Regions from separate parts of the Streptomyces sp. NPDC051576 genome, predicted to be linked through region 4. Evidence: riboswitches for the same ligand, from Rfam matches in the RefSeq annotation. Region 4 holds a riboswitch; each other region holds the start of a gene.

The links. A riboswitch is a leader RNA that binds a small molecule or an ion and turns the genes downstream of it on or off. The one in region 4 is predicted to bind cyclic di-AMP.
Region 1: another riboswitch for cyclic di-AMP. It lies ahead of AB0M63_RS09265 (M23 family metallopeptidase); the one in region 4 lies ahead of AB0M63_RS14225 (transglycosylase family protein).
Region 2: another riboswitch for cyclic di-AMP. It lies ahead of AB0M63_RS19775 (C40 family peptidase); the one in region 4 lies ahead of AB0M63_RS14225 (transglycosylase family protein).
Region 3: another riboswitch for cyclic di-AMP. It lies ahead of AB0M63_RS09830 (M23 family metallopeptidase); the one in region 4 lies ahead of AB0M63_RS14225 (transglycosylase family protein).

What each region holds. Positions count from the first base shown of each region.
Region 1 covers NZ_JBFAZO010000002.1:814,010-816,176, reverse strand. Annotated here, with positions in the region: gene AB0M63_RS09270 (pitrilysin family protein) at 1-652, shown strand, start outside; cyclic di-AMP (ydaO/yuaA leader) riboswitch at 857-1,021, shown strand; gene AB0M63_RS09265 (M23 family metallopeptidase) at 1,035-1,790, shown strand; gene AB0M63_RS09260 (GntR family transcriptional regulator) at 1,978-2,167, shown strand, end outside.
Region 2 covers NZ_JBFAZO010000005.1:542,164-544,330, forward strand. Annotated here, with positions in the region: gene AB0M63_RS19770 (hypothetical protein) at 1-273, shown strand, start outside; cyclic di-AMP (ydaO/yuaA leader) riboswitch at 613-794, shown strand; gene AB0M63_RS19775 (C40 family peptidase) at 798-1,271, shown strand; gene AB0M63_RS19780 (ATP-binding protein) at 1,356-1,814, opposite strand; gene AB0M63_RS19785 (helix-turn-helix transcriptional regulator) at 2,027-2,167, shown strand, end outside.
Region 3 covers NZ_JBFAZO010000003.1:21,720-23,886, reverse strand. Annotated here, with positions in the region: gene AB0M63_RS09835 (PP2C family protein-serine/threonine phosphatase) at 1-577, shown strand, start outside; cyclic di-AMP (ydaO/yuaA leader) riboswitch at 811-967, shown strand; gene AB0M63_RS09830 (M23 family metallopeptidase) at 979-1,986, shown strand; gene AB0M63_RS09825 (aldo/keto reductase) at 2,043-2,167, shown strand, end outside.
Region 4 covers NZ_JBFAZO010000004.1:120,203-122,369, forward strand. Annotated here, with positions in the region: gene eno (phosphopyruvate hydratase) at 1-108, opposite strand, end outside; gene AB0M63_RS14225 (transglycosylase family protein) at 402-1,088, opposite strand; cyclic di-AMP (ydaO/yuaA leader) riboswitch at 1,092-1,263, opposite strand; gene AB0M63_RS14230 (transglycosylase family protein) at 1,457-2,167, opposite strand, start outside.

The DNA.
Region 1 (2,167 bases), on a different contig from region 4:
GACCGCCGACGACACCGCGCGGGTCGTGATCGTGCACCGGCCCGGCGCCGTCCAGACGCAGTTGCTCATCGGACGGGTCGGATCCGACCGGCACGACCGCGTGTGGCCGGCCCAGGTGCTCGGCACGTACTGCCTCGGCGGCACCCTCACCTCCCGCCTGGACCGCGTCCTGCGCGAGGAGAAGGGCTACACCTACGGTGTGCGGGCATTCGGCCAGGTGCTGCGCTCGGCACCCGACGGCACCGGCATCTCGATGCTCGCCATCAGCGGCTCCGTGGACACCCCGAACACGGGTCCCGCGCTGGACGACCTGTGGACGGTGCTGCGCAAGCTCGCGGAGGGCGGACTCACCGACGCCGAGCGGGACATCGCCGTACAGAACCTCGTCGGGGTGGCGCCGCTCAAGTACGAGACCGCCGCGGCCGTGGCGAGCACCCTGGCCGACCAGGTCGAGCAGCACCTGCCCGACGACTACCAGGCGACGCTGTACCGGCAGCTCGCCGCGACCGGCACCGTAGAGGCCACCGCGGCGGTCGTGAACGCCTTCCCGGTGGACCGTCTGGTGACGGTCCTGGTCGGTGACGCGGAGCAGATCAAGGAGCCGGTTGCGGCTCTCGGCATCGGTGAAGTGACCGTCGTCCCGGCCGAGTAGGGAGCCGGGTAGCGGCACGCGCGCGTGTGGGGCCCTGGTGGCTGAGGCGTCACCAGGGCCCTCTCATGTCCGAATTGGGGGAGAGGTTGCCTGTCTGCCCTGTGGCATGCGCTACAAAAACCGTGATCCGTTTGGGGATTGAAAGTGGCCCCCCTTAGCGTCGGTCCGGCTGTCCGTCAGGCACCGCGCCGCACCAGCGGCACCGGACAGTCATCGCCGAGTCCCCGTACGGCGCGAGCCAGGGGAGCCGGGGACCCACATCAAGAGTCCCTGGGGTGAATCGGACGCCCGCGCACCGCGAGGGGGTCCGTAGGAGACCTTCCTGCTCCGAACCCGTCAGCTAACCCGGTAGGCGAGAAGGAAGGAAAGGACCAGCCACTTCATGGCGTTCACCCGCGCCACCGGGAAGCACCGTCGCCCGAGCCGGACCCACCGCACCACCGTTCGTGCCGCCAGTGTCGCGGCTCTCGCCACCTCCGGCGTCGTCGGCACCCTGGCCGCCGCCCCGGCGTTCGCCGCGGAGCCCGCCGCCGAACAGACCGGCCTCACCCCCGTCATCGCCATGGGCGACTCCGTGGCCGAGAAGATCGACGCCCAGGCCGCAGCCCAGAAGCAGGCCGCCGCCGAGCAGGCCGCCAAGGAGATCGCCCGGGCCAAGGCCGCCGCCCTGGCCAAGGCGGAGCGCGACGCCGCGGCACGCGCCGCCCGCGCGGCCGAGCGCAAGAAGCTCAACACCTTCGTCGCGCCGGTCTCCAACTCGTATGTCTCCACCGGCTACAAGACCGGCGGTTCCCTGTGGTCCTCCGGTGCCCACACGGGCATCGACTTCCACGCCTCGACCGGCACCTCCGTCCACGCGGTGGGCTCCGGCACCGTCGTCGAGGCCGGCTGGGGCGGCTCGTACGGCAACCAGGTCGTGATCAAGATGGCGGACGGCATGTACACCATGTACGGCCACCTGTCGTCCATCGGCGTCTCCGTCGGTCAGACGGTCACCCCGGGCCAGCAGATCGGCCTCTCCGGGGCGACCGGCAACGTCACCGGACCGCACCTCCACTTCGAGGCCCGCACGACCGCCGAGTACGGCTCCGACGTCGACCCCGTCGCCTACCTCCGCAAGCACGGCGTGAACGTCTGACGACGCACCACCGCACTTCCCGAAGCCCTGGCCCGCCGGCCGGGGCTTTCGGCGTTTGTGGACCCAGCCTGTCCAAAAAATATCCATGGATTCCGGCCCCCCGTCGGAAATTCCCGCTCATTGCAATAGAGTCACGGAACACACGTCAATCGTCGACGTTTCACGGGGATTAAGGCGGAGGTCGGACATGCGTATTCCGGCGCACTCGGTATGCACGGCGATCCGGGACGACATCGTCGCCGGTGTCTACGAGCGCGGCGGCCGGCTCACGGAGGAACTCCTCGCGCGCCGGTACGGCGTCTCGCGCGTCCCTGTGCGGGAGGCCCTGCGCACGCTGGAGGCCGAGGGGTTCGTGGTGACCCGGCGGCACGCGGGCG
Region 2 (2,167 bases), on a different contig from region 4:
ACGCGTGCCGAGGGCGAGTTGATCGACCGTTATCTGGATGTGGCCGATCTGCTGGGCCGTATCAACCCGGCGCATCACGGGGACACGTACCGTGGCCTGAGGGCCGCTCAGGCACTCGTGGCCAAGGCGGCCGAGCTGCGGGACGCGCTGGCCCTGATGCACCAGCGGGGCGAGACCGAGCTGCACGCCCCCACCCTCGCGCGGGCGCTGCGCGTGCTGGACGGGGAGCGCCGCACGGCTCGCGTCACCGTCCCCGCGCCCTCCGACAGTTGAGGCACGCCGAGACCTCGCGGGCGTGGGCGAAACGGGCCGAACGGCTTACCCCTGATCGGAGTAGCCGCTCCTCCGTCCGTGAGGCCGCCGGGCTTGCGCAACTGGCGTAGACCGAGGGCCGGATGAGGTGCTCCGGTGCTGGTCCGAGGGGTGCACACCCCTCGACACCCCTTCGAACACTGGGGTGTCCACCCGAACGGGTGAGTGGTGAGTAACCCCACAAATCCCCGGTTCCGTTGGGATTTTCGGACATCGATAGGTGAAGATCCCTGTCTGACGACAAGACCCCGCCGCAGCGGCGGGGCGATCCGGGCGGACGCCGAGTCCTGCCGCCGCCCGGATGACAGGTCGACAGGATTGCATCGGCAGGAGTGGAGGACCCAAGCACGACGGGTCGCCGGGACGGTCACGCCATGACCGGGTCGAGCAGCCCTTGGGGTGAAGCCGCGAGTCTGCGGCCGGGCAACTTCGCCAGCCCGAATCCGACAGGTCATCCTTCACAGGCGGCTGACGAAGGGTTGCGCATGACTGCGCTCAATCGTGTCCCGTCGCTGATGGTCCGGGCCGGTACGGCCTCGGCCTTCGCCATCGCCGCCGTGGGCGGCTCCGTCGTGATCCCGGGCGTCGCATCCGACGCCGCGGCCGCGACACCCGCGACGAAGGCACTCCAGGTGGCCGCTTCCAAGAAGGGCTCCCCCTACCGGTACGGCGCCACCGGGCCGAGCCGCTTCGACTGCTCCGGGCTGACGCTCTACTCGTACAAGAAGGCGGGCAAGAGGCTGCCCCGTACGGCGGCCCAGCAGTACAACAAGACCCACCACGTCTCGGCCAAGGGCCGCAAGGCCGGGGACCTGGTGTTCTTCCACTCGGGTTCCAGCGTCTACCACGTCGGCATCTACGCCGGGAAGGGAAAGATCTGGCACGCCCCGAAGACCGGGGACGTGGTGCGCTTGCAGAAGATCTGGACCAAGAGCGTCTGGTACGGCCGGGTCAGCTGACCCTCGCTGAACCTCCCGAGGGGGTGGCGGCCACCTGACGGGCCGCCACCCCCTCGGGTGTTCCCGAAACGTTTTCAGGGCGTTCTACGGCTCCTGCTGGCCCGCCGCGGTCACCGGCCGGGCCGGGACCGTCCAGGGCACCTCGATGGAGACCGTCTTGCCGCCCTCCCTGGTGGGCCTGACCTTGAGTTTGCCGCCGCACTCCGCGGTCAGCCAGCGGATGATGACCATGCCCCGGCCGTTGTCCTGCTGGACGGCGGCCGGCAGGCGTTTGGGGAAGCGGGGGTGGCTGTCGGTGACTCCGATGCGCAGGTGTTCGTCACGCTCCAGCTCGATGTCCACCGTGAAGGTGGGTGACTGTCCGAAGGTGTGCTGTACGGCGTTGGTGGCGAGTTCGGAGACGATGAGGCGGATGGTGTCGGCGGCCTCCGTGTCCGCCGGCAGTCCCCATTCCACGAGGGTCCCGACCACGTAGGTGCGGGCGGTGGAGACCGAGGCGGGATCGCTCGGCAGAGTGACGGATGCTTCCAGATGGTCTGCCATGGCGCGGTCGTCCCTTTCCCGCGGGACCGGTGTCCGACACGGAGCGGATGGTTCGAGTACGGTCCCGGACTGGTGCTTCTTCGCCAGACTGCCATTACCTCGGCGGTAACGGTGCCGATCCACCAAGATATGCATATATCTGTCGCTCGAAGCGGTGAACTCTGCGACCTCAGACCGTATTTGGGCGGCTCGGAAGGAGTAAGGAGAAACCCATGCAGTACGGTCCCGCGGTGCGCCGCCGGAAACTGGGCGCCGAACTCCGCGCGTTGCGTGCGGAAGCGGGGCTCACCAGTGGGGAGGCGGCCCGGCTGGTCGGTTGGCACCAGTCGAAGGTGAGCCGGATCGAGACGGGC
Region 3 (2,167 bases), on a different contig from region 4:
CGTCGGCGACGTGCGCGGCAAGGGCATGGGCGCGGTCGCCGCCGTCGCCGTGGTGATCGGGGCGTTCCGGGAGGCGGCCGAGCAGGAGACCACCCTGGAGGAGGTCGCCCAGCGGCTGGAGCGGGCGCTGGCCCGCGAGGGCACCCGGCGCGACGGCCTCGACGCGTTCGAGGGGTTCACCACGGCCGTCCTCGCCGAACTCCCGCACGGCGACGGCGTCGTACGGATCGTCGACCGGGGTCACCCGCCGCCGCTGCTCCTGAACGCGGACGGCACTGTGGAAACCCTGCTCGTCAAGGAACCCGCACTGCCGCTCGGCATGGGCGAGTTGGGGTTCTGGCCCGACCGCGCCCAGGAGTTCCCGTTCCCGGGCGGGGCCACGCTGCTGGTGTACACCGACGGTCTGTCCGAGGCCCGGGACTGCCACGGCGTCTTCTTCGATCCCGGGGAGCGGCTGGCCGGACGGACCTTCCGCAGCCCCGAGTCGTTGCTCGGGATCCTCGCCAAGGAGGTGCGCCGGTACTCCGGGGGCGGGATGTCGGACGACATGGCGATGATCGCCGTACGCCATCCATGAACGGTGTCACCAGGTGTGATCGGGCGAGCGCCCTCCGCATAACAACTGACATACCGTCAATAGCTGTGGGAATTCTGAGACTTGGTCAACTCGCCCGTTTTTCGCCGGTCGTGGGCCCTTCGTCCAGCAAGGAAAGGTTAATGATCAAGCGGAACAGCTTGGAATCGGGTGCCCGGGTCTATTAACGTTCGATAACGCAGCGCGGTCGTCCCAGCCGTCACAAGAGACGGCTCCGTGCGCACGCGCCGAATCCCGCAAGGGAACCGGGGAACCACCACTTGGGGTGAATCGCTCGTCGACCGCCGTGGGAACACGACAGGTTTACGCGCGTAGGAGACCTTCCTGCTCCGAACCCGTCAGCTAACCCGGTAGGCGAGAAGGAAGGAAAGGAGCACGCCCACGTGGCGTCCAACCAGGCTGCCCCAGAAGCCCCGTTCGTGTACGGCGGTTACCGCCCCGACGAGGGCCCCTGGGAGGAGTGGAACCCCAGCGCGGAGTCCGTTCCCCCCAACCGCGGCAAGCACCGTGTCGCCAAGCAGCGTGGTGGCGGGGGATTCGCCCGCAGCTCCACCGTCCTGGGTGTCGGTGTCATAGCCGCCGTGAGCGCCGGCGGGATGGCCAGCGCCAACACCGGCAAGCCGCCCGTCTCGATCTCCCTGCCGGACCTGCCCTCCGTGGGGCATCTGCTGGACGACTCCTCCAGCACCCCCAAGGGTTCCGCGACCGCGCTCAGCAGCGTCGGCGTGACCTCCACCGAGACCGCCAAGGGCACCTCGGACGCGGGTGAGCTGCTGCGCAACCGGATCATGGAGCAGGCCGAGCTCCAGCAGCTCCAGGTCGACGGCAAGTCGCAGGCCGCCGCCGAGGCAGCCGTCGCCAAGCAGGTCGACGACGCCGCGGCCAAGGCCGAGAAGGACGCCGCCGCCAAGGCCGCGGACGCGAAGGAGGCCGCGGAGGCCGCCGCCAAGAAGAAGGCCGAGGCCGCGAAGCTCGCCGAGCTGGCCAAGCAGTACACCCTGCCGGTCGGGTCGTACACGATCACCGGCACCTTCGGTCAGGCCGGCACCATGTGGTCCTCCGGCTACCACACCGGGCTCGACTTCGCGGCGCCCACAGGCACGCTGATCAAGGCCATCCACAGCGGCACGGTCACCGAGGCGGGCTGGGCCGGGTCCTACGGCTACCGCACGATCATCACCCTCGACGACGGCACCGAGCTGTGGTTCTGCCACCAGTCCTCGATCAACGTCAGCGTCGGGCAGAAGGTCGCCACCGGTGACGTCATCGGCCGCGTCGGAGCCACCGGCAACGTGACCGGGCCGCACCTCCACCTTGAGGTCCACATCAACGGCGCCGCGACCGCCAGCGACCCGGCGCCCTGGCTGCGCAGCAAGGGCCTCAACCCCTGAGCCACCCGGCGATCCTGCTGGAATATCGGGTTCCGGTCCGGCTGTTGACGTAGAGCATGACTTCTCTTCGCAAGCTGGGCCGGTCCGACCTCGACATCTTCCCGCTCGTCCTCGGCGGCAACGTCTTCGGCTGGACCGCCGACGAGGCGGCCTCCTTCGCCGTACTCGACGCGTACACGGC
Region 4 (2,167 bases):
ACGACCCGTGCTGCCGTCGTCGAGGCCGACCTCGACCTCGACCGTGGGGTTGCCTCGGGAGTCCAGGATTTCCCGGGCTACGACGACGTCGATGGACGGCACGAGCATCTCCTTCTTCAATGTGACGCGGCTACGCAGTACCGCGGTGGGCTCTGCGAGACGAGCCTAACCGGCTCCGGGCGATCGGCCAGTCTGTCGACCATCCCTTGAGCAGAACCGAGAGTAAATTGTTTCCGAACGGAACAAAAACCGGCACGGAAGCGGGCGCAAAAAAAGCCCCGCCCCGGTGCGTACGGGGGAACACGCACCGGAGCGGGGAGCCCGTGGGGGACGGGGGCGACCCTCACGAGGTCTCCATGGTGCAGTCCACGGATGTGAGGGCGCTGTGGTTCAGCTGAGTACTACTTAAGGTGGAGCTGCTGACCCGGGTAGATGAAGTCGGCGTCGTCGATGATGTCCTTGTTCAGCTTGAACAGCTTCTGCCAGCCGCCCTTCACCTTGTGCTTCTCGGCGATGGAGCTGAGGGTGTCACCCTTGACGACCTTGTACTCGCCGTCACCCTTCTTGACCTTCTTGCCGGTCGGGGTGGTGACGGTCTTCTTGGCGGCCGGGCGCTCGGCGGAGCGGGAGGCCGTCGTGTCGGAGGTGGAGCGCTCGCTGGTGCTGCTGCTCGACGAGCTGCCGCTGGAGGAGCTGGAGCTGCCGCCGGAGTAGGTGGCGCTCGACAGGCCGGTGCCGCAGACGGGCCAGGCGCCCTTGCCCTGGGAGGCGAGAACCTTCTCCGCCACGGCTATCTGCTGGGACTTGGAGGCCTGGTTCGCGGTGGAGGCGTAGGCGGTGCCGCCGTACGCGGCCCACGTCGAGGCGGAGAACTGGAGACCGCCGTAGTAGCCGTTGCCGGTGTTGATGGACCAGTTGCCGCCGGACTCGCACTGGGCGACCGTGTCCCACTCGGAGGCTGTGGCGGCGGAGGCGTTGCCGGCCGCCATGAGCGGGGCGGCGATGGCGACACCGGTCACGCCGGCGAGCGTGGCGACACGGGTGGCCTTGGACGGACGACGGTGCTTGCCCTTGCCGGAAAACAGCATGGAAGATCCCCTCACCGACGCCTGCGAGGTGAGCTGTCGGGTTCGGGCCGTGTGAGTTGCCCGGCCACGCACCTTGCGGTGCGCGACTTAACCCCAAGCCGGATCCAGCAGCCTCAACTGCCGGGCCCGGCACTTACCTTGGGTCCCCCGCTCCTGCCTACGGCGCTTGACGCGACGACTGTTCCCGGAAGCCGCTGGCAGGACTCGGCGTGTGCGGCAGCCGGGGCTCGTGGTGACGAGCGGCCTTGACCGTAGACAGGGAATCGGCGGAATTTCAAAGACGATCAGGGCTTCTGAGACTCATCCCACACTTTCACCAAAGCGGACATTCGGCGCGAAGTGTGACGTGAACTCCCGCTGTTTTCCTGCTACTTTCCGCCCGTTTCAGTGCTCACGTCCAAGGTCTGACCGGCGGCGATCCGGGTCGGATCGGCGCCTATCACCTTTTTGTTCTCGGCGTACAGCGCGCGCCATCCGCCGTCGAAGTCAAGGGAGTCGGCGATGGACGCGAGGGAGTCGCCGGCGCGGACGGTGTACGTCTTCGCCGTCACACCCTCCTCGGCGCTCGCCCCGCGATGCTTCCCGGTGCTCACCTGGTCGCTGCTTCCCTGATCGGTCGCACCACCGAGCGCGCCGGTGTCGACGAGGCTCCACTTCCCCACCGCCTGCTCCGAGTTGTCCGATTCGTCGAGTTTCGGAGAAGCGGAGGCCGAGTCGTCACTCTTCGAAGGAGTGGTGGACTTGTCGGACTTGGTGGAGTTGTCCGTCGGGGAGGATGAGGGACTGCTCGACGGGTCGGTGGCGGAGGAGTCGGACGAATCCGATGAATCCGATGAATTCGAGCCCGTACTGCCGGAGTCGGACAGGCCGGACGAGTCCGAGGTGCCGGAGGAGTCGGTGGAGTCCGTCTCACTGGCCGACGGCGAGTCGCTCGCGACGCCCGTGTCGACGTTCGTCGAACCCGAGGTCGTGGTGAGGCCGGAGAGCAGGGCGCAGGTGGTCCACGCGGAGGTGCCCTTGGCGTCGAGGATCTTCTCGGCGACGGCTATCTGCTGGGAGCGGCTGGCCAGGTCGGCGCT